One region of the Bradyrhizobium sp. CCGUVB23 genome, then DNA from elsewhere that is predicted to be linked to it. Evidence: predicted binding sites of a transcription regulator. Region 1 holds the regulator's gene; each other region holds the start of a gene.
What was found. The regulator LexA, encoded in region 1, represses DNA repair genes until DNA is damaged. The targets are predictions, from matches to a motif close to TGTTCNNNNTGTGTTCNG.

Region 1 (5,781 bases):
TCACCAAACAAGCCTCGATCCTTCTCCAATTCGCGAAGTCAACATCGGACAAGGAACTCTCCGCCAAGCTGGTCAGCAAGGCGGCCGATCTGAAAGCGCAGGGCGACCCGCTGCCCGAGATGGATCACAGCCTGAGAGCGCCCGACGTCGATCCGGACAATGAAACGGGAGCCACCTGATGCTAGCCGTGAGCCTGGTCGTCGCCGTGGCATGTTTGGCCACCGTCATCCCCGTCTTTCTCGTCATCGAGACGATCGCGCGGCGGCCGCGCTAGGCGCATTCAACCGCGCTTGGGTTGGGGCCGATCGAGACGCTGCCGTTGCGCGCGCATGCGGCTCGTCTTCTCCTTGAGTGCCTCGATCTCCTCGTCGAGCTTTGCGCTCCTGGATTTCGGCGGCTCATCGCCGCGCAGCTTCTCGAGCGCCTTCTCGACCGACAGCTTTGAAGTCTCTGCCATCAAGGCCTCCCAGACGTCTATTGACGCGCCTGCATGCGGTCGCGCGCAGCAATTCTGAGCCGGAAGCAGGACGACGCGATATTGTCCCAAAGGGCATCCCGCCGTCCTGCTGCTGGAGCGACATTTCATCTCCACCTTCGTGATCGCCCCTTTTGCCTCGACGCCCGCACTCGGCTAGAACGCAACGCGACCTGTCCTTACGATTTGCTCTGCAGGAGTTTTGCCCGTGGCCCTGATGCCGGTGTCCGATGCCCTCGCCGCGGTGCTTGCGGGCGTCGTGCCCGTGGCTGAGGAGATAGTCGCGCTGGATGCGGCCTGGCATCGCGTGCTGGCGCGCGACGTCGCGGCCAGGCGCACGCAGCCGCCGCAGGCGATGTCGGCGATGGACGGCTATGCGGTGCGCGCCACCGACGCGACGAAGGTGGGTGCAGAGCTCACCGTGATCGGCGAGGTCGCGGCCGGCCGGCCGTTTGCGGGAACGGTCGGCGCGAGCCAGGCGGTGCGGATCTTCACCGGCGGCGTGGTGCCCGATGGCGCGGACGCGGTGGTGATCCAGGAGGACACCGTCGCTGACGGCAAGCGCGTCACGATCAAGGAGGCCGCGATCGTCGGACGGCACATCCGCCCCGCCGGCGTCGATTTCCGCGAGGGCGACGTGCTGCTCCGACAGGGAGCCCGGCTGACCGAACGCGACCTCTCACTCGCCGCCGGCATGAACCATCCTGAGCTTGCCGTCCGCCGCCGGCCCAGGGTCGCGATTCTCGCGACCGGCGACGAACTGGTGATGCCGGGCTCGACGCCCGGCGCGGGCCAGATCGTTTTTTCCAACGGCTACGCCTTGCACGCGCTGGCGCGGGCCGAGGGCGCCGAAACGTTCGATCTCGGCATTGCAGCCGATACCGTTGCGGCGACCACCGCCGGTATCCGCCGGGCCCGCGAGAGCGGCGCCGACATCCTGATCACGACCGGCGGGGCCTCGGTCGGCGACCACGATCTGGTCAGGCCTGCGCTTCAGGCCGAAGGCTTCGAAATGGCGTTCTGGAAAATCGCGATGCGGCCGGGCAAGCCCATGATGCACGGCCATCTAGGCGCGATGCGGGTGATCGGCCTGCCCGGCAATCCGGTGTCGTCCTATGTCTGCGGCTTCCTGTTCATGGTGCCGTTGATTCGCGCGCTTGCGGGCCGCTCGCGCGTTCATCACCGCCGCGAGCGCGCCGTGCTCGGGCGTGACGTCGGGCCCAACGATGTCCGCGAGGACTATCTGCGTGCCAGGCTCGAGGAGCGCGAGGACGGCACGCTCGTGGCCGTTCCGGTCAACCACCAGGACTCCTCGCTGCTTGCGAATCTCGCTATGGCACAGGCACTTCTCGTGCGCGCGCCATTCGCGCCAAAGGCCGAAGCAGGCACGCCTTGCGAGGTGTTGCGGCTGCCCTTGTGAGTGCGATCTGATTCGCGCGTGACGCGAACTTCGCCGCGTTCACACAAAATTAAGTGGTTGCGGAACACATATCGAACATATAGTGTCCGTTCATGATTTGTTTCGAGCATCTAGCGGCTTCTGCTGAATCTGACGTCTCGGAATCGAACGACATCAACCGGGGGACTTGGTCGAGATGTTAACGCGCAAACAATACGAGCTTCTGCGGTTCATCAGTGAGCGCCTCAAGGAAAGCGGCGTGCCGCCCTCCTTCGACGAAATGAAGGACGCGCTCGATCTGCGCTCGAAGTCGGGCATCCATCGCCTGATCACCGCGCTGGAAGAGCGCGGCTTCATCCGTCGCCTGCCCAACCGCGCGCGCGCCATCGAGGTCATCAAGCTGCCCGAGCTTCAGGCTGCAGGCGCCGGCCGCCGCGGCTTCACGCCGAGCGTCATCGAAGGCAATCTCGGCAAGGTGCGGGGCCCAAGCGCTACTGTCGACGAGGGCGAGCGTCCGGTCGCCGTGCCCGTGATGGGACGGATCGCGGCCGGCACGCCGATCGAGGCGTTGCAGACCCGCAGCCACACCATCAGCGTACCGCCGGACCTGCTCGGCTCGGGCGAGCACTATGCGCTCGAAGTGCGCGGCGATTCGATGGTCGACGCCGGCATCCTGGATGGCGACATGGCGCTGATCCAGCGCAACGAGACCGCGGATACCGGCGACATCGTGGTGGCGCTGATCGACGACGAGGAAGCGACGCTCAAGCGCTTCCGCCGCCGCGGTGCGTCGATCGCGTTGGAGCCCGCGAACACCGCCTATGAGGTGCGCATCCTGCCGCCGAACCGGGTGAAGATTCAGGGCAAGCTGATCGGGCTGTACCGGAAGTACTGATTGCCCGGCAGATTGCCGGCCATCGCGCAGCGACGCGGGCGGACGGATTGTCCGCTCCGGCGGAATGGTGTTTCCGCTTCCACCGCGATTATCCTCACACCTGCGCAGAGCTAATCCTCAAGCACCGCAAGCGCGAATGCGCGGTGCACGATAAAGAGGAAAAAACCGTGCGACAGATGATTTTGGGCGTGTTCTCGGCGGCCTTGCTCGCGGGCTCGGCCTCCGCGAGCGATGCAGCGCAACACCACTGTGCCATCCGCAAGACGGAGCACGCGGTAACCAGCGCGCCATTCCGCAATTCCAACAATGCGATCGCACCCGCGCCGCAGGTGAGCTGGCCCTATTCAGGGTACTCCGCTCCTGCCGGCCGCTGATGGAAGCTCGCGTGAGTGAATGGTGTGAACCAAGATAGACTAACAGCGAGAGGCTTTGTTCCTGGTTTGCCGGGAAAGATAATGTGATCGGGCGACGCGCACACGGGCCGCAGATTTGCCCACAAACGCGATACACTCGAAGGCTTCCAACTCTGATAGAGGCCTGCGCCTCCGGGGGGGCGCGGACCTGCTATCTCGCATGAGGAGCACTCCGATGTGTGACTACAGCCTACATGCCGTTGCGACCCGCCCCGCTCAAGTCGGCGAGACGATCGTCACGACAACCTTCCGCGGCACCTCGACGCGTGGATTTGCGTCGGAGCGTGATCTCTCGGTTGCCGTCTGCCTCCTGCCGGGCACCGAGCTCGCCTTCGCCGACAACGTCCGCTACGACAATCGCTGGATCTGGACACGCACCGTCAATTCCCGCGTCGGCAAGTTCGGCAAGGTCGATCCGCACATTCCCGATCGTCATCATGATGCGATCGAATTCCCCGACGGCAACTACGTGCTGGTGACGCAGCTCGTCGAGGGACAGCGTGCCACCGTTCTGCAATTGCCGGTGACGCAGCCGCTCGGCGAGAAGACAGAGCAGCCCGCCGTCGAGCAGCACACGACCACGACGCCTACGACACGCCTGCCGATCGGCTGACGCGTCTTTCAATCCTCGGCCTGCAGGTCGGCCTCCGACGGCGTAGCGTCCTTGCTGCGTGGAGTAGCCGGCCGCGGTGCGAGGCTGAGCTCGAAATCGCTATCGCCGGCCTCAGCCGGCGACCAGGGGCGGTTTGCGCCCCTTGCTTTCACCGTTTGCAGCGTGAAACCGTCGCCCTCGCGCGATAGGGTGAGCGCGCCTTGCGTCTTCAGACGCTCGCGATCCACGACCATTGCCGCGCAATCGGTTGCTGCCGGCTTCGCCGTCACCACCAGCGCGGCGCGGCTGCAATCATCCGCCAGCGCGTCGACACGCAGCGAGAGCGCGACCAGACGACCATCAGCGAGCGGCGTCACGCAGCCGGCCTCGTCGCATGAGACGCCGTCGGCGAGCGAGGTAGCGGTTGCGCTGCGCGGATCGGCATCGGCTGCAAGCCACTCCTTGAGGAGAAAATTGTCCTTGCCGGTTCGGATCAGGTGCAGTTGGCGGTCCCTGCCGCGCACCGCGACGCTGTGGCCGTCGCCCGCGATCAGGATGTCGGGCTGGCGCACGTGCAGCGTCGAACCAATCGAGAGCGCGAGCACGATGGCGCCCGTCCAGCGCAGCGGCGTGCGCAACAGGCCCATCACGATGAGGCCGATGCTGGCGGCAATCAGCGGACCGGTGCCGAACGCGGCGATGCGGCCGACCGCGCCCGGCAACGCCGCGACCCAGCGCGTCACAACGACCATCCAGTCGATGCCGATCCCCATCAGCCACCAGAACACGCCATCGAGCCCGAACGGCGCTGCGATCAACCCCAAAAGTCCGGCGGGCATCACCAGCGCCGAGACCACCGGCATCGCCGCGAGATTGGCGAGCACCCCGTAAGGCGTGACGCGGTGGAAATGGAAGGCGGCATAAGGTGTCGTCGCAAGCCCCGCGATCAGCGAGGCCATCAGCAGCATGACGAGCTCGCGGCCGCCCCACAGCGCGATGCGCGCTGTAGCGGAGTGATCGGGCGAGGCAAACAGGTTCGGCATACCGATCTGCACCAGCGCGACGAGGCCGAGGGTCGCAGCAAACGACATCTGGAAGCTCGGATGCACGAGAGCCTCCGGCGCGACCGCGAGCACGATCAACGCCGCGACTGCCAGCGTGCGGAAGGTGATGGCACGCCGATCGACCATCACCGCGATCAGCACCACCGCCGTCATGAAGAACGAGCGCTGCGTCGCAACCTCCGCGCCGGACAGCAGCAGGTAAAATGCTGCGGCCACCAGCGCGGCCGCAGCCGACCATTTCTTGATCGGATAGCCCACCGCAAATCCCGGGATCAGCGCCAGCAGCGCGCGCACCGCAAAGAACACTACGCCGGCGACGACCGCCATGTGATAGCCGGAGATCGACAGCACGTGCCCGAGGCCCGAGATGAACATGGCATCGTTCACGGGCTCGGTAATCGCGTCGCGCCGCCCGGTGAGGAGCGCGGTGGCGATCGCGCGGTTGTCGCCGTCGAGCGTGGCGCGGATGCGCGCGTCGATCGCGTCGCGCAGGCCTTGCATGATCGCAGCATAGCGCAGCCGCAGGCCTCCGGTCTCCGGTGGCTCAGCGACCGTGATCGCCCCCATCGCAAAGCCTGACGCGCCGATGCCCTGAAAAAACATGTCGCGAGCGAAATCGTAGCTGCCGGGCCGCAAGGGCGCGAGCGGCGGCATCAGGCGCGCCTTGAGTTGCACGAAGCTGCCGACCTCCGGTGCCGTGCCCTTGCGCACCGACAGCCGCACACGCTCGAGCTGGATGTCGCCGCGCGGCGCCTCCATCGCACTCACCCGCAGCACGAAGCGGTCGGTGCGCTCGCGGATATCGCGCGTCTCTACGAAGCCGGACAGCGCCACCGAATAGAGCGGCTTCGCCAGCACGGTGTGCGCGATGCGCGCGGTCTTCCAGGTCGCCGTGGCAAAACCTGCGGCGATCGCTGCGATCATGATGGCGGGTGCGAACAAC
Region 2 (5,781 bases), 4.4 Mb from region 1:
GCTCTCCGGCTGCGCCGCCATGAAGCGCTGCAGGCGGCGCTGCGCGACGTTCAGGAGGTAGATCAGCCGGGGGTGCCTTGCCGAGGTCATGCGCGGCTCGATTTATTTCGCATGCGAAATATATAGTCTGGCAAAACGAGCCTGTAAAGCGGCGTGGGCGTCACGCCGTTGCGGCGCGACATCCGTCCAGGAAAAGAGCCGCGGCGGCGCGGACGCGGCGCTCGATCTCCTTGCGCGATGGCAGCGGCACGCCGCCATAGATCGTGGCGCGCTGCGGGGCCGAGACGGCCATCCCGATCAGCATGCCCGCGGCCTCCTCGACATTATCGAGCGCGAGGCGCTCCGCCTTCACCTGGACGCGCAGCCAGCGCGCCAGCGCGGCCGCCGTGCGCGCAATGCCATTGCGATAGAACGCTACGGCAAGATCCGGAAACGCCGCCGATTCCTGGAGCACGATGCGCTGCAGGGCGACGACCTCGGGATCAAGCGCGAGGTCGGCGCAGGCGAGCAACGCGGTGGATAGGGCCTCCGCAATATCGGTGTGATCGATGCCCTTGAGCTGGACGTCGGAGAGCTGCCGGTCGAGCCGGTCGGCGACCATGGCCTCGAACAGCGCCGCCTTGGCCGGAAACAACCGATAGAGCGTCTTGGTCGAAATGCCGGCGCGGCGCGCCAGCTCCTCGGTGCTGGTCGCCGCGTAGCCGTTCTCGGCAAAAGCGTGCCGCGCGGCGTCGAAGATGATCTGACGCGTCTCGCCGTCGTCGCGCAGTGGCGGCCGTCCACGGGGGCGGTATTCACTGGAAGATTTTTCCTGAGCCATGCTTTTACATGATGCCTGTCATTCTATTGACAGTTTTCAAGCTAGTCCTATTTTGGAAACCATCAAGTTTCCTAATTCAGGGAGCCGGCCATGACCGTCCACACCAGCCCATCCAAGATCGAAACCACAGGGATTCCGGCCAGCGTTCCGGAGAGCCTGCTGCCCGTGGAAACGCCGTCCGCCCCGCCCAGAAAGCTCAACTTTCGCAAGCTGTTGTTGGCGGGTGTCGCGGCCGCGGCGCTAGCCGGTGCGAGTTGGTATGGCTGGGACTACTGGACGGTCGGCCGCTTCCTCGTCTCCACCGATGACGCCTATGTGAAGGCCGACAACACCACCATCGCACCGAAGGTCAGCGGCTACCTGGTCCAGGTGCAGGTTGCCGATAACGAGCAAGTGAAGGCTGGCCAGGTGCTGGCCCGGATCGACGACCGCGACTTCAAGGTCGCACTCGACCAGGCCCGGGCCGACGTTGCGGCCGCGAGCGCCACCATCACGAGCAAGGAGGCGCAGCTCGAGGTTCAGCAGGCGGTGATCGCGGCGGCCAGGGCGACGATCGACGTCGACACTGCAGCCAAGACCTTCGCGAGCCAGGAGAACAAGCGCTACACGGACCTCGCTGCGTCGGGCTTCGGCAGCGTGCAGAATGCGCAGCAGGCGCAGGCGCGCGATGCCGGTGCGAACGCCGCGATTCAGCGCGACACCGCCAATCTCGCCTCCGCCCTCAAGCAGGTCGACCTGTTGAAAGCCGAGATCGTGCAGGCCATGGCCGCCCTCGCCCGCGCGGAAGCCGTGCAGCACCAGGCCGAGCTCAATCTTGGCTACACGAAAATCGTCTCTCCGATCGACGGCGTGGTCGGCAACCGCACGCTTCGCGTCGGCCAGTTCGTCCAGGCCGGCACGCAGTTGATGTCGATCGTGCCGGCCGACGGCGCCTATGTGGTCGCCAATTTCAAGGAGACCCAGCTCACCAACGTGCATGCCGGCCAGACCGTCGACATCGAGGTCGACATGTTCCCGGGCCATGTCGTGCACGGCCATGTCGATTCCATCGCGCCCGCGAGCGGCCAGGAGTTCGCACTGCTGCCGCCGGACAACGCCACCGGCAACTTCACCAAGGTGGTTCAGCGGATCCCCGTCAGGATCGCGCTCGATGCCGAGAACGCGCCGTCGATCGCGCTGCGTCCGGGCATGTCCGTGATCCCGACGATTGCGACGCGTTCCAGCGCGCCCGCCGCGCTGGCAGTGACTTCACCCAAGGCAAACCAGACCAAGGCAAACCAGACCTCCGGAGGGTCGCGCCATGTCCAACAGCCTCACAATCCTAGCGCCCGCACGCTTGATTCCGGCCGCGACGCCTGATCGCGCCAGCGCCGATCCGAACCGCGCCAGCGCCACGATCTGGATCGCCGTGTTCGCTGCGATGATCGGCGCCTTCATGGCGATCCTGAACATCCAGATCACCAACGCCTCGCTGCTCAATATCGAGGGCGGCATCGGCACCGGCGTCGACAATGGCTCCTGGATCTCGACGTCATACCTGATCGGCGAGATCATCGTGATCCCGCTCACCGACTATTTGTCGCGGGTCTTCTCGTTCCGTAATATCATCCTGAGCTTCGCGACGCTGTTTGCGGCATTCTCCGTCGCCTGCGCCTTCACCCACGACCTGCCCTCGATGATCGCGATGCGCGGCTTGCAGGGCTTCTTCGGCGGCGTGCTGATCCCGATGGCCTTCACGCTCGTGTTCACCAAGCTGCCCAAGGGCCAGCAGCCGATTGGCCTTGCGATGTTCTCGCTGGCGGTGACCTTTGCGCCAGCGATCGGCCCGACGATCGGTGGCTATCTCACCGAGAATTACGGCTGGCAGACCATCTTCTTCGTCAACGTCGTGCCGACCGCGATCATGGTCACCACGCTGTTCTTCGCGCTGGAGCGCCAGCCGCTTCAGCTCGGCTTGCTGCGCGACGGCGACTGGTTCGGCATCGTGACCATGGCGATTGGCCTCGCATCCCTCCAGGCGGTGCTCGAGGAGGGCAACAAGGACGACTGGTTCGGCTCGCCCTTCATCGTGCGGCTTGCCGTTACCGCTGCGATCAGCCTCTCGCTGTTCATCTATATCGAGCTGGTCGTCGAGAAGCCGCTGTTGCGCCTGCGGCTACTGACGCAGTGGAATTTCGGCGTCGGCACGATCGCCGCGGTCTTCCTCGGCTTCGCCCTGTTCGGCTCGGTCTACCTCCTGCCCGCTTATCTCGGTCAGGTGCAGGGCTACAATGCCGAGCAGATCGGCAACGTGCTGGCCTGGACCGGCCTGCCGCAGCTTCTCCTGATCCCGCTGGTGCCGAAGTTGATGCAGCGGTTCGACACCCGCTATATCGCGGCCATAGGCCTCATCCTGTTCGCAACCAGTTCCTTCATGAACATAGAAATGTCACTCGACTATTCCGGCGATCAGTTCCTGCTGCCCAACATCGTACGCGCGGTCGGACAAGCACTCACCCTGGCGCCGCTCTCCGCGCTGAGCCTCGGCAGCGTCGCGCCGCAGGACGCGGCCGCCGCCTCCGGCATCTCCAATATGATGCGCAACCTCGGCGGCGCGATCGGCACCGCGGTACTCGCGACCATCGTCACCAAGCGCGAGCAGTTTCACTCCAACGTCATCGGCCAGTCGGTGACGCTCGGCCGCGAAGAGGTCCGCGGACGCATCGCGCAGCTCACGAACTATTTCATGGCCCACGGCGTGCCCGACCCAAACGCCGCGCATGAGCAGGCCGTCATCGCCCTTGGCAAGCTGGTCAAGCGCCAGGCGCTGGTGATGGGCTTTTCCGACACTTTTGCCGTGATCGGGGTGGTGCTGGTACTGGCCGCGATCGCCGTGCTGCTGACGCGGCAGGTCAAGGCGGCGGGCGGGCCGGCGCACTAGGCTTCAATCATCCGGTTTTTTTGAGCGGCCGTCACGCTTGACGGCCGCTACTTTTTGTGTTCTTTCTTTGTTCCATTCAAGCACAGGTTGTAGCACGAGTTAATTTCATGATGAGTGATATGCACAGCGATAGCGGGCCGGCCCAGCTCGTGATTCACGATGACGAAGATACGCCGGAAGAATTTGTGATCGAGTTGCTGCGCCGGGTTTTCGGCAAGTCGGAGCGTGAGGCGCTCGCGCTGATGACCCGGATCGAGCAAGAGGACAAAGCCGGTTGCGGCCCTTACCCGCGGTCCGTCGCCGACGCTCTGCTGAAATCCGCGCTCCAGCACATTCAATTTGCAGGTCATGGTCTGCGGATCACGCTCGAACCGGTCAAGACGACTTGCGAGCTTTGCGGCAAGCCCGAGGCGCAGACCGACGTGCGCCTCGGGAGCCGTACGATCTGGCTGTGCAGCGAGTGCATGCGTGCGGCAGGCAACACCGGCAATAGGCCGGAAGAAGAGGAGTTCGGATATGCCTGCGAGGTTCTGGACCGGCATTTTGCCGGCGTTCCGCGCAGCAAGCTCGTGACCACGGTCCGCCAGTTTCCCGGTCACATGCGCGCAGACGTTCAGGCGGCCATCGACCGGCTGTTCGCCTCCGCAATCCGGCTGTTCGGCATCAACGACGAGCAACGCTACGAGACGCTGTCGATTGCAAGGCTTCTGCGTGACGGGCGCCATGCGCAGGCGATTGCGCCGCTCCAGTATTTCGATGTCGACATTGGCGAGAAGAACCCGGTCAAGTGCCTCAACAACGGGCTGTGGCTATGCGCGCAGGGCGATCTCCGCTACGCCGTGCTGCTCTGTGCGCATCGCGAGTTCAGCCGCGAGCCCGGCATCCGGATCGAAATAGCCGTACCCTCGGGCGCCGCGGGCGCAGCCCTCGTCCAACGATGCTTCGGCGAGCTGGAGCAGGCCGTGCAGGCCGCGCGCACCTATCGTGGCAAGATCCTCTCGCTCGACGCCGACAGCGATTATCGCGGCCGCTCGCGCGGCATCACCGTACATCGCCTGCCGCCGGTCGCACGCGACGAGGTGATCCTGCCGGAGCAGACCTTGCGGCTGCTTGATCGCAATGTCCTGAGATTCGTCGGCACGCGCGATCAATTGCGCCGGCTCGGCCAGTCGACGCGCAAAGGCGTTTTGCTGTACGGCCCCCCGGGCACCGGCAAGACCCACACCATCCGCTATCTCGCGACGCACCTGCCCGGGCATACGACCCTGATCATCACCGCCGAGCAAATGGGCCTTCTCGGCGCTTATATGAGCCTGGCGCGGCTCCTTCAGCCCTCGATGGTGGTGATCGAGGATGTCGATCTCATCGCCCGCGATCGCGATGACATGGGGCCGTGCGAGGAATCCCTTCTGAACAGATTGCTCAACGAGATGGACGGGCTGAAGGAGGACGCAGACATCCTGTTCGTCCTGACCACCAACCGGCCGGAGGACCTCGAAGGTGCGCTAGCCGGCCGGCCCGGCCGCATCGACCAGGCCATCGAAGTGCCTCTCCCCGACGAGATCGGCCGCCGCAAGCTGGTACGGCTCTACGGCAAGGGGCTGCCGCTCGATGACGCCGTCGTCACCGAAGCGGCGCAGCGCAGTGAGGGCACGAGCTGCGCCTTCATCAAGGAATTGATGCGGCGGCTGGCACAGGCGAGCCTGGCCCGCGACGGCGGCAATTCCGTCATCTCCGCCGACATCGATGAGGCGCTGGACGACATGCTGTTCTCCGGCGGTCGCCTCAATGCGCAGCTGCTCGGCGGCGCGCAGGCGATGGCGGCGGGATGATGACCGTTCTCGCCGCTGGAGCATGATCCGGAAAAGTGTGAAGCGGTTTTCCGAAAAGATCATGCTCAAACAAGAGCCTAAAGCGCGATGACGATTCATCCCAATCTCATCGCGCTTTAGAGTGGTCTAGTACTCCGCCGCGAGATGACGGGCGATGTCGCCGACCGGAAGCCGCGTCAGGTCCTTGGGCAGTTCGCCGACGATGCGTG
Region 3 (5,781 bases), 9.0 Mb from region 1:
AGGGAAATCGCGGAACAGCCGCGCCATTTCTCGGGGTGTTTTCAAAAACCGTTCGGCATTGGCCTCAAGCTTCCTCCCGATCGCCTCGATCGTGGTCTTTTCCCGGATGCAGGTCAGCACGTCCTGCAAGGGGCGGCGCGCGGGATGGTGATAGAGCACCTCGTTGGTCGCGAGCAGCGGCACTTTTGCCTTCACTGCGAGAGCATCGAGCCGCGCGAGGCGACGCCGGTCGTCGCCGCGATGGAGCAGGCTCGCCGCCAGCCACACGCCCTCGGCGCGGCTTGTCTTCAGTTTTCCCAGAACATTTAACGCTTGCCCCGCGTCAAAGCGATGCGGCAGCGTCAGGACCAAAAGCTGGCCTTCGGCAAACTCCAGGAGATCGGCGAAGGTGAGATGGCACTCGCCTTTCTCGATCCGCGTGATGTCATCGCCACGCTTGCCCCTGGTGAGAAGCTGGCAGAGCCGACCATAGGCCGCGCGATCGCGCGGATAGACCAGGATGTCGGGCGTATCATCGATGAAGACGATGCGCGCGCCGATCAGGAGTTTTGGCTTGTGCAGCACTTCCGTATTGTCGAGCTCTTTGTAGGCGCGGACGACGCCGGCGAGCGTATTGTGATCGGCAATCCCGATCGCGGGAATGCCCAAAATGCTGGCCTGATGCACATAGGCGCGCGGATCCGACCCGCCGTGCAGGAAGGAGAAGTTGGTGGTGATGCCGATCTCGGCATAGGCTGGCGTATTCATGCGAAGAGACCGTGCACAAACCAGTTGGCGGGAACGGACCTGCCCTCCTCGTCCACGAGCTCGCTGTCGTAGAGACCATCGCGAAAGATCCAGAACCGCAGGCCTTCGGCATCCTCGACACGAAAGTAGTCCCGCGTGAGCTGCTTGCCGTCCTGCCGCCACCATTCCATCGCGATGCGCTCGGGCCCTTCCACCCGCACCACCGCATGCAGCGCGCGCCGCCAGGTGAATTGATGTGGCGCTCCGTCCGGCACGGTCGCGAACGGCACCTTGATCGGTTCCGGCTTATCGAACAGCCGCAACGGGCGTAGCGGCGGCTCGCTCTCAACGCGCGATGGCCATTCAGTCTGCGCGGCAGCGGCGAGATGATGCTGCGCAGGCGCGGCGAGCACCGCGCACTCGGGAATATGCGTATCCTGCGGCAAGTGTACGACGACGCGCTTTCCGCCGATCCTCGCGGCGATGCGGTCGATCAGCGCGGCGAGTTCGTCATTGTCATGGACGTGCGCATCGAGATCGCGCTGCTCCTGCACCACAATCTCGGTGCGGCTCGCCGAGAGACGGACCATGTCGAAGCCGAAACCGGGATCGAGGGGATCGGCGAGCGCATCTAGCCGTTCGCGAAAGAGACGGTCGACGACTGCGCTTCGCGTCACCGGCCGCCCTGTCTCGACCATGATCGCGCGCACCATGCCGTCGGTGCGGAAGAAGGACGCCTCCAGCCGCCGCGCGCCCTTGCCTTGCTTCTCCATTGAGGCGATCAGCGTATCCGCGAGCCGCGACAGCGTCATCGCGATCATGGTGTCGGTCGCGATCGGCTCGGCGAAGCGTTTTTCCACGATGTAGTCAGGCAGCGGCTTTCGCGGGCTGATCGGCGCATCGCCCTGCCCCAGCGCATGCGCGAGCAGCGTCGAGAAGCGCGCACCGAAGCGCGCCGTGATCTCATGGGGGCTGCGCGAAGCGACATCGCCGATGGTCTTCAGGCCGGCGCGGCGCAGACCCGTGGTGATGGCGTCATCCGCGCCGAGCGCGGAGACCGGCAAGGCACTGATCGCTTCCGCCTCCGCGCCATCGGCGACGATGGTGCTAGGTGCCTGCCGCGTCAGCGTGCGCGCACAGATCGAGGTCGAAGCGATCGCCGCGCTGACCGCAAAACCCTGCCGCACCAGTGTACGGACGAGCGCCTGCAACAGGTTGGCCTCGCCGCCGAACAGATGCGCGCAGCCGGTGATGTCGAGGAAGAGGCCATGCGGGGGATCGAGCGCCACCAGCGGCGTGAAGCGGTCGCACCAGTCGGCGATATCCTCGAGCGTCCTGGCATCCGCCGCGACATCGGCGTCGAACACCTTTAATTCCGGACAGATGGCGCGGGCGTTCGCCAGCGGCTGGCCGATATGCAGGCCGAAGTGTCCAGCCGCTTCATCGAGCGCGTAGATCGAAAGCGCGTTGTTTTCCTTCGCAACGACGATGCTCGGCCCATCTTTTCGTTTTAACGCGTTTTCTTCACGCGAACCGGTGTCCACTTCGCTTGAAAACGCCTTATCCGGCCTTTCGCTGATGAGCGAAAGCACCCGCTTGATGCGATCGATGGGCAGGCGCGGCAGCCACAGGCTGAGGATACGCCGACGATTCACTGAACAGGCACTCATCACTTTTCCATTCCATGATCCACCGGCCGACTGGGCCATGACGATTGCGAACGAGCTCGGCATCGAAGCAAGGCGCGCCCCAGGCGCTCCACTGAGGTCCCGGCGGTGAATGCGCCGCCCGCAACATCCATCTGGTTTCCGCGGTCGACGGCAGAGGGTTTGCTGCCATCCGCAGCAGCAGCCCGGTCACGCCGGAAGCCTGGGCTGCAAGCGTCAGCTTGCGGCTCGCCACGAGATCGAACTGTTTCGTCTCGCCCCAGAGCTCGAGCACGACGGCGCCCAGCGCATCGCAGGCAAGCGCATCGGCTGACGTCCGCAGCGCGCTCTCGATATCGGCAGCGCGCACCATCACCACGCGGCGCGGATCGAGGCCGAGTTCGGCAAGCCCGCTCATCGACAGTGCGCCTGCCTCGATTTCCGAAAAATCCTGCCGCACCCACAGCAGCGGGCGATGCGCCATCACGCGCCCCGCAAGTCCGGTGACAAAACCCGTCGCGGCCGTGCCCTGGCGTCCCTCGCAAAACACTTCGTGGATCGCCGCACGTGCCAGCCCACCCTGCAAGGCCAGATCTGCCTGGGGGTGGCCGAGCGCCACGCGATCGCGATGATGCGCGGCATCCGACGTCTCGATGCGCTCGATCTGGCCGCGCAAAGCCGCAAGCGCGCTTGTGCGTGCGCTCATGCTCGCCGCTCCTTCTCGTGATGGTCGCCAGGATCGTCAGAAAGACAAACGATCGGCTGGCTCATTTGTTCATGATATGTTCTAATATAAAGCTAACAGCGCCGCCGGAGTCAATCGAATTGGCGGGCTCTCGGATTCATGAGCGAAATCAAGAGGATTCAAGTGCCATGTACCTCACCACTCTCGATCATGAGACGGATTTCGACGGCTGGCGCAAAGCCGCACGCGCGCTGGCACTGCATCACATCGCCCCCGTGGACGTGACGTGGGGCGTGCAAGGCCAGATCAAAGATCAAATGCCGCCCGGCCTGTCCGAAGCGCCGAGCCTGCCGCCGATCGAGATCGAAAGCACCTTCAACGTGCCGGCCAATTTCATCGAGCTTGCGCGCGTCGCGATCCTCAATCGCGACAGCGAACGCTTTGCGCTGCTCTATCGCCTGCTGTGGCGGTTGAAGGCCGATCATGACCTCTTGGGACGGATGACTGACCCTGATGTGGCGCTGGCCACCGCGATGGCAAACAGCGTGCATCGCGACGTGCAGCGGATGCGCGATGTCATCCGTTTTCGCGAGATCGGACGCGAGCAGAAGGCGCATTACGCCGCCTGGTTCGTGCCGGAGCATCACATCGTCGAATTCGCGGCGCCCTTCTTCGCGCGCCGCTATGCGGACATGCCCTGGTCGATCCTCACGCCCGACATCTGCGCCCATTGGGACGGCCACGTGATCTCGTTCACCCCGGGGATCAGCCAGACGGAGATGCCCGCACCAAGCCGCCTGGAGGAAACCTGGCGGCGCCACTTCCGCACCGACCGGCCGATCGCACCGGAAGCGCCAAAAAAGCGCGCGAGGAACCTCCCGGAAGCCTCGATACTTGAACCTCTGCTCGCCGATGCCGAACGCTGGACCGGCGGACGGAGCACGCCGCGTCCGGAGGCAGCCATGCCACGCAAACCCGCCGCCGATGATCTCGAAACGCTGCGCGAGGAAGCCGCGCATTGTCGCGCCTGCCCTCTCTACAAGGATGCGACGCAGACCGTGTTCGGTGAAGGCCCGAAGAGCGCCACCATCATGCTGGTCGGCGAACAGCCCGGCGACAAGGAAGACCTCGCTGGCTACCCCTTTGTCGGGCCCGCTGGAATGATGCTCGATCGCGCGCTGGAAGAGGCCGGCGTCGATCGCAAGAAGGTCTATGTCACCAACGCGGTGAAGCATTTCAAGTTTGTACCGCGCGGAAAAATCCGCCTGCACCAGAAGCCGAACACGCCGGAGATCCGCGCCTGCCGGCAATGGTATGAACGGGAACTGTCGGCCCTCCAGCCCAGCCTCGTCGTCGCGATGGGCGCGACCGCCGCGCAAAGCGTGTTCGGCAAGATCACGCCGATCGGCAAGAACCGAGGCCGGCTGATCGATCTTGCCGACGGCCGCAAGGCGCTGGTGACGGTGCACCCGTCCTATCTGCTGCGGCTGCCGGACCCCAAGGCCAAGGAGCTGGAATATCAGCGTTTTGTCGACGACCTGAAGATCGCAGCCGGATTCCGGGAAAAATCAGCACGGGCAGCGTGATGTAACTCACGCTGCGCCGCAGCGGATACCCGTGGAGAAACGTCGTCATTTCAACTGCCTGTCACATGCCGCGCGCAAAGTCGGGGCACAGGGACAGGAGAGTTTTCAATGAGTGACCTTGCTTTACCCGGCTCCATCGAGCCGGCCTTGCGGAGGGGCCCCGACCTCGACCGCGGTTTTCATCCGCTGACCGGCATTATCTACATGGGGGTCATCGCCGCGGCGCTGCTCTTCGTCGCCTACAGCATCTGGGTCGACGTCGATGCGACCGGCACGCAGGTCAAGAGCATTGCGCCCTTCCTCATGCTCTTCGTCGCGCTGCTGATCGCGCTCGGCTTCGAGTTCGTGAACGGCTTTCACGACACCGCCAATGCGGTCGCAACCGTCATCTACACCCGCTCGCTGCCCGCCCACGTCGCCGTGGTCTGGTCCGGCATGTTCAACCTGTTCGGCGTGCTGCTCTCGAGCGGCGCGGTCGCGTTCGGCATCGTCTCGCTGCTGCCGGTGGAGTTGATCCTCCAGGTCGGCTCCAGCGCGGGCTTTGCCATGGTGTTCGCGCTGTTGATCGCGGCGATCATCTGGAACGTCGGCACCTGGTATTTCGGCCTGCCGGCGTCGAGCTCGCATACGCTGATCGGCTCGATCATGGGCGTCGGCATCATGAATGCGGTCCTGCACGGCCGCAGCGGCACCTCGGGCGTCGACTGGACCCAGGCCACCAATATCGGCAAGGCTTTGCTGCTGTCGCCGCTGTTCGGGTTCGCGCTCGCCGCCGGCCTGCTCCTGATCCTGCGTACCGTGCTGCTGCGCGCCACGCCCGCTTTGTTCGGCGAGCCGAAGGGCGACCAGCCGCCGCCGTGGTGGATCCGCGGCATCCTGATCCTCACCTGCACGCTGGTGAGCTTCTTCCACGGCTCCAATGACGGCCAGAAGGGCATGGGCCTGATCATGCTGATCCTGATCGGCACCGTGCCGACGGCCTATGCGCTCAATCGCGCACTGCCGGCGAGCCAGATCGAGGCGTTCGTCGCGAACTCGGAGGCCGCGAGCAAGGTGATCGAGGCCAAGGCCGCCGGCTACAACGTCATCGGCAATCCGCGGCCTGCAGTGACCAACTACGTCGCTCAACACGAGGTCA
Region 4 (5,781 bases), 120 kb from region 1:
CTTCGCTGTCCGAGGTCACCAGCGCGAGCTGCACGCCTCTTGCGGCCAGCGTCTGCAGCATGGCCTCGACGCCGGCGAACAGGGAAATTTCCGCCGCTGCCTCCGCCTTCAACCGCCGCGCATGCCGTGCGATCGCCGGCAGCTTCCACAAGGGCACCTCGAGCCGCCTCAAAATCTCGCGCGTCGAGGCATGCCGCAGCCCCTCGACATCCTCATCTGCCACGCGGTGAAAGCCGAAGCTATCGGCAACGTCGTTGATGGTGCGCAGAAACCACGGAAAACTGTCGGCCAGCGTGCCGTCGAGATCGAAGATGGCGAGGGAGTAGGGCATGTCTGGTAGAGCGGTCAGTCGGCTAGCCCTGTCAACTTCGCCCTACGTTTTGCGACCCGGTGCCTCAATCTTTTATCATCCAAGTAGTTCGGCAATACGGTCGTCTTGCGCAAGTACTGCATCGGCGATGCTGAATATCTGTTGGGCAAAGGGGGTACCTACCACTTCGTCGCGCGCGAACACCTTGCCGATGAGAGGGCTGCGGGAGAAGGATCGTGGTCCAGCATCGATGACCATCATAGCTGGACCAGTATCCAATAGGCGATAGGCCAGAGCGACCGCACAACGGTCCGCTGCGGTGGTGCCTTTTCCCCAATTCCCAACGATGAGATCGATGTTGGCGCCTTGATCTGAAATGTGACCAAGAGTCCAGTGCACGTAGTACGCGGCTAGGCCTTGCGTTTCGTTGGACGCGAGTCCCCAAACGGTGCGACTGGTACGACCACAGCAATCACAGATGCCGGTATCCTTCGAGCCCGTACGTTCGATGCTGATGCCAGCCAACATGGCTCAAGCCTACTCCGCCGCTTCGCTCGTGCTCCTGCGCTTCGGCTTGCCCGCCTTCTTCAGCACCGGCTCCAGAAATTTGCCCGTATAGCTGCGCGGCGCCTTGACGATGTCTTCCGGCGGGCCCCAGGCGACGATTTCGCCGCCGCCGTCGCCGCCTTCAGGGCCGAGGTCGATGACCCAGTCTGCGGTCTTGATGACCTCGAGATTGTGCTCGATGACCACGACCGTGTTGCCTTGCGCGACCAGCTCGTGCAGCACCTCCAGCAGCTTCTTGACGTCATGGAAGTGCAGACCCGTCGTGGGCTCGTCCAGGATGTAGAGCGTGCGCCCGGTCGCGCGCTTGGACAGCTCTTTTGCCAGCTTGACGCGCTGGGCTTCGCCGCCGGAGAGCGTGGTGGCCTGCTGGCCGACATGGATGTAATCGAGGCCGACGCGGTGCAGCGTGTTGAAGGTTTCGCGGACGCGTGGCACCGCCTTGAAGAACTCGGCGGCTTCCTCGACGGTCATGTCGAGCACGTCGGCGATGCTCTTGCCCTTGAACAGGACCTCCAGCGTCTCGCGGTTGTAGCGCTTGCCCTTGCAGACGTCGCAGGTGACGTAGACGTCGGGCAGGAAGTGCATCTCGATCTTGATGACGCCGTCGCCCTGGCAGGCCTCGCAGCGGCCGCCCTTGACGTTGAAGGAGAAGCGGCCGGGCTCGTAGCCGCGCGCTTTCGCTTCGGGAAGGCCGGCGAACCATTCGCGGATCGGCGTGAAGGCGCCGGTATAGGTCGCCGGGTTCGAGCGCGGGGTGCGGCCGATCGGCGACTGGTCGATGTCGATGATCTTGTCGATGTGCTCGAGGCCCTCGATGCGGTCGTGGGGCGCGGCCCCTTCGCTCGCATTGTTTAGCTTGCGGGCGATGGCGCGATAGAGCGTGTCGATCAGCAGCGTCGACTTGCCGCCGCCGGAGACGCCGGTGACGCAGGTGAACAGGCCGAGCGGGATCTCCGCCGTGACGTTCTTCAAATTATTGCCGCGCGCGTTCACCACCTTGATGGTGCGGCGATGGTTCGGCGGGCGGCGCTCCGGCACCTCGACCTCGAGCTCGCCGGTGAGGTACTTGCCGGTCAGCGATTTCGGGTTGCGCATGATCTCGGCGGGCGTGCCTTCGGCGACGATGTGGCCGCCATGCATGCCGGCGCCGGGGCCGATGTCGAGGACGTAGTCGGCGAGGCGAATGGCGTCCTCGTCATGCTCGACCACGACCACGGTATTGCCGAGATCGCGCAGGCGCTTCAGCGTATCGAGCAGGCGCGCATTGTCGCGCTGGTGCAGGCCGATCGAGGGCTCGTCCAGCACGTAGAGCACGCCGGTCAGTCCCGAGCCGATCTGCGAGGCGAGGCGGATGCGCTGGCTCTCGCCGCCGGACAGCGTGCCTGAGGAGCGGGAGAGCGTGAGATAGTTGAGGCCGACGTCGAGCAGGAAGGTGAGGCGCTCGCGGATCTCCTTCAGGATGCGTCCCGCGATTTCGTTCTGCTGCTTGTTCAGCGCGTCGGGCACGCCCTCGAACCATTCGCCGGCGCGCTTGACCGACAGTTCCGAGATCTCTCCGATGTGCTTGCCGCCAACCTTGACGCAGAGCGCCTCAGGCTTCAGCCGAAAGCCCTTGCAGGCCTCGCAGGGGACGTCGTGGAAGTACTTCGCCAGCTCTTCGCGCGCCCACTCGCTCTCGGTCTCGCGATAGCGGCGATTGATGTTGGTGATGACGCCCTCGAACGGTTTCTTGGTGTCGTAGGAGCGAACGCCGTCCTCGTAGGAGAACTTGATCTCGTCCTCGCCGGAGCCGTAGAGGATCGCGTCTTTCGTTTTCTTTGCGAGATCCTTCCACTTTGTGTCGAGCGTGAATTTGTAGTGCTTGCCGAGCGCGGTCAGCGTCTGCACGTAATAGGGCGATGACGATTTGGCCCAGGGCGCGATCGCGCCCTTGCGCAGAGTCATCTCCTTGTCGGGGATGACGAGGTCCTCGTCGACATGCTGCTCGACGCCGAGACCGCCGCAGGCGGGACACGCGCCGTAGGGATTGTTGAACGAGAACAGCCGCGGCTCGATCTCGGGGATGGTGAAGCCGGAGACCGGGCAGGCGAACTTTTCCGAGAACAGGATGCGCTCTGGCCCGCTCTTGTCGTGAATCTTGGCGGTCTTCTTTTTCTCTTCGACGGGTGCAGCCGCCGGGCTATCTGCGAACTCGACGACGGCAAGGCCCTCGGCGAGCTTCAGCGCAGTCTCGAAGCTTTCGGCAAGGCGCTGGCCGATATCGGCGCGCACCACGATGCGGTCGACCACGACGTCGATGTCGTGCGGGAATTTCTTGTCGAGGCTCGGCGCCTCCGCGAGCTCATAGAAAGTGCCGTCGATCTTGACGCGCTGAAAGCCCTTCTTGAGCCATTCGGCCAGCTCTTTCCTGTACTCGCCCTTGCGGCCGCGCACGACCGGCGCGAGCAGGTACAGGCGGGTACCCTCGGGCAGCGCCAGCACGCGGTCGACCATCTGCGAGACCGTCTGGCTCTCGATTGGCAGGCCGGTGGCGGGCGAATAGGGCACGCCGACGCGCGCCCACAGCAGGCGCATGTAGTCGTAGATCTCGGTGACGGTGCCGACGGTCGAGCGCGGGTTCTTCGAGGTGGTCTTCTGCTCGATCGAGATGGCGGGCGACAGACCGTCGATCTGGTCGACGTCCGGCTTCTGCATCATCTCCAGGAACTGGCGGGCATAGGCCGAGAGCGACTCGACGTAGCGACGCTGGCCTTCGGCATAGATGGTGTCGAAGGCGAGCGAGGATTTTCCGGAGCCGGAGAGGCCGGTGAACACCACGAGCTTGTCGCGGGGAATCTCGACGTCGATGTTCTTGAGGTTGTGCTCGCGCGCGCCACGGATCGTAATTGCGCGGAGACTCGAGCCCGCGTTCTGTTGTTGGCGCTTCGCCTTGATCACTTCGTCCATCCCAGTGGTCCCCAAGGAGATTCCCACGCCGCGCGGGCCGCGCCGGCGTTCAGGCGCGCCTCGCCCGAGAACCGGGGATGGACGCCGTTGGGTAGGCTGCGAACGTAGGAAGAACGAGAGCGGATTTCCAGTGCGAGTTGCGAATCGTCAACGGATTGTTGGCGTGCTGGCAGGACATGGCAGTAGCCCGCAGAGCTGCCGCCTCTGGCCCAAGCAAATAGGCCGGCGCAAGCCGGCCTTTCCGTCGAGAATCAATCTCGAAGATCAGTACTTCGCGACGACCGGGCCGCCGAAGTGATAGTTCACGCCGACCTGCACGGTGTGGAGGTTCAGCGTGCCGGACGAGACGGTGCCGGCGAAGTAGTTCTCGCTGCCGAGGCTACGATAGAGGTACTCGCCCCTCACCGACCACTGCGGAGCAAAGAAAGCTTCGACACCCGCGCCGAGCGTCCAGCCCGTGTGGAACTGGCTGTCCGAGGCGAGCACGCCAAGCACGTCCGCGGTCAGCTTGTTGTTGATCCAGGCGAAGCCGCCGGTGCCGTAGAGCAGGACCTGGTCGAACGCCACGCCGACGCGACCGCGCACGGTTCCGAGCGCATTGATCCGGCTGGTGATCGCGGCCACGCCAGGCGTGCCGGCTGTCGCGCTCACGTCAGCCCAGCCGCCATCGGCTTCGAGACCGAGCACGATGTTGCTGGCCTGCCAGTTGTAGCCGACCGTACCACCGGCGAAGCCGCCCTTCATCTTCGGGTCAGTGGAGGTGTTTTCCCAAGCGTAGCCACCGAAGCCACCGAGGTAGAAGCCGGTCCAGTTATAGACCGCGGCGGGGGCCACTGGAGCCTTGGTGTAGGGGCGGGCCGCCAGATCGGCAGCCATGACCGGAGCGAACGCGCTGAGTGCGAACAAACTGGCCGAAGCCAACAAAACCTTCTTCATTTTCAACTTAGTCCCAGTCCCAGTTTCTGTTTTTGCCTTCCGTGCGCGGAAGGACATCGGACGTTCTGGTCCAACTGATGTCGTGCTTACACCAGTAAAGCCGCAAGTTGTGTGCCCGAGATGCCACACCACGCGGAAAACGTGTAAGGATGGCTGACCTGTTCATACCGGCTGTACCCGGACAGCAAAAAAGGCCGGCGCGAGGCCGGCCTTTTCGACAGGAAGAGGTTTGGCGAAGGATCAGTACTTCGCGATCATCGGCCCGCCCCAGCGATAGTTCAGGCGGACGAGGCCCATATCGACGTTCTGGCTGATCCGGTCGCTCCCGGCCGCGATGCCACCAGGCGTCGTGAAGCCGAGGGTGCGATTGCCGAGGAAGATGTGGTCGTACTCGACGCCCACCGACCAGTTCGGCGCAAAGCCGACTTCCAGGCCAGCGCCAACCGTGCCGCCCCAACGGGTTTCGCGAGCCGAAGCCACCAGCACGCCGGTCGGTATGTCGAAGATGTCATACTTGTCGCCGACAACCGCACCGCCGCCCTTCACGTAGAACAGCACGTTGTTCCAGGCATAGCCGATCTGGCCGGTGATCAGGCCGAAGGAGTCGATTCGCGAACGGTTGCGGTCGGCCAGGAAGACGGCGCTGGTGTTATCGCCGTTGAAGTTGGCCCAGTTGCCCTGACCTTCGAAGCCGAACACCCACTGGCCAGTCTGCCAGCGATACCCGATCTGACCACCAACCGTGCCGCCGGTCGCATTGTGGCACCCTTCACCCACGAGACTGCCGGGAACACCGGTCACAAGGCCGGTGCTGTCCACGAAGTCCCAGCATTTGTGGGCCGAGCCGCCGCCGCCGTTGATGCCGATGTAGAAGCCACTCCAGTCGTAGACCGCGGCGATTGCCGGGGGCGGAGCCTTTACGTACGGACGCGCAGCGAGATCCGCCGCGCTCGCCGGAGCCGACAGGCTCAACGCAACTGCACCAATGGCCCCAACCAAAATCTTCTTCATTTCTGTCCCTC

Region 2: NLN62_RS21410 (ATP-dependent Clp protease adaptor ClpS) is a predicted target of LexA. The motif match lies at 3,798-3,815, and genes of this name have one in related genera.
Region 3: NLN62_RS00180 (ImuA family protein) is a predicted target of LexA. The motif match lies at 3,145-3,162, and genes of this name have one in related genera.
Region 4: uvrA (excinuclease ABC subunit UvrA) is a predicted target of LexA. The motif match lies at 3,922-3,939, and genes of this name have one in related genera.

What each region holds. Positions count from the first base shown of each region.
Region 1 covers NZ_JANADQ010000001.1:9,028,818-9,034,598, forward strand. The annotation lists gene NLN62_RS42340 (hypothetical protein) at 1-179, shown strand, start outside; gene NLN62_RS42345 (hypothetical protein) at 281-457, opposite strand; gene glp (gephyrin-like molybdotransferase Glp) at 684-1,895, shown strand; gene lexA (transcriptional repressor LexA) at 2,071-2,769, shown strand; gene NLN62_RS42360 (hypothetical protein) at 2,937-3,143, shown strand; gene NLN62_RS42365 (hypothetical protein) at 3,358-3,795, shown strand; gene NLN62_RS42370 (ComEC/Rec2 family competence protein) at 3,804-5,781, opposite strand, start outside.
Region 2 covers NZ_JANADQ010000001.1:4,665,059-4,670,839, reverse strand. The annotation lists gene NLN62_RS21430 (MarR family winged helix-turn-helix transcriptional regulator) at 1-90, opposite strand, end outside; gene NLN62_RS21425 (TetR/AcrR family transcriptional regulator) at 161-820, opposite strand; gene NLN62_RS21420 (HlyD family secretion protein) at 911-2,179, shown strand; gene NLN62_RS21415 (DHA2 family efflux MFS transporter permease subunit) at 2,121-3,740, shown strand; gene NLN62_RS21410 (ATP-dependent Clp protease adaptor ClpS) at 3,848-5,572, shown strand; gene NLN62_RS21405 (host attachment protein) at 5,699-5,781, opposite strand, start outside.
Region 3 covers NZ_JANADQ010000001.1:36,832-42,612, forward strand. The annotation lists gene NLN62_RS00170 (error-prone DNA polymerase) at 1-747, opposite strand, end outside; gene NLN62_RS00175 (DNA polymerase Y family protein) at 744-2,396, opposite strand; gene NLN62_RS00180 (ImuA family protein) at 2,287-3,078, opposite strand; gene NLN62_RS00185 (UdgX family uracil-DNA binding protein) at 3,246-4,643, shown strand; gene NLN62_RS00190 (inorganic phosphate transporter) at 4,752-5,781, shown strand, end outside.
Region 4 covers NZ_JANADQ010000001.1:8,913,267-8,919,047, reverse strand. The annotation lists gene NLN62_RS41775 (HAD-IA family hydrolase) at 1-331, opposite strand, end outside; gene NLN62_RS41770 (hypothetical protein) at 407-838, opposite strand; gene uvrA (excinuclease ABC subunit UvrA) at 848-3,823, opposite strand; gene NLN62_RS41760 (outer membrane protein) at 4,088-4,759, opposite strand; gene NLN62_RS41755 (outer membrane protein) at 5,000-5,770, opposite strand.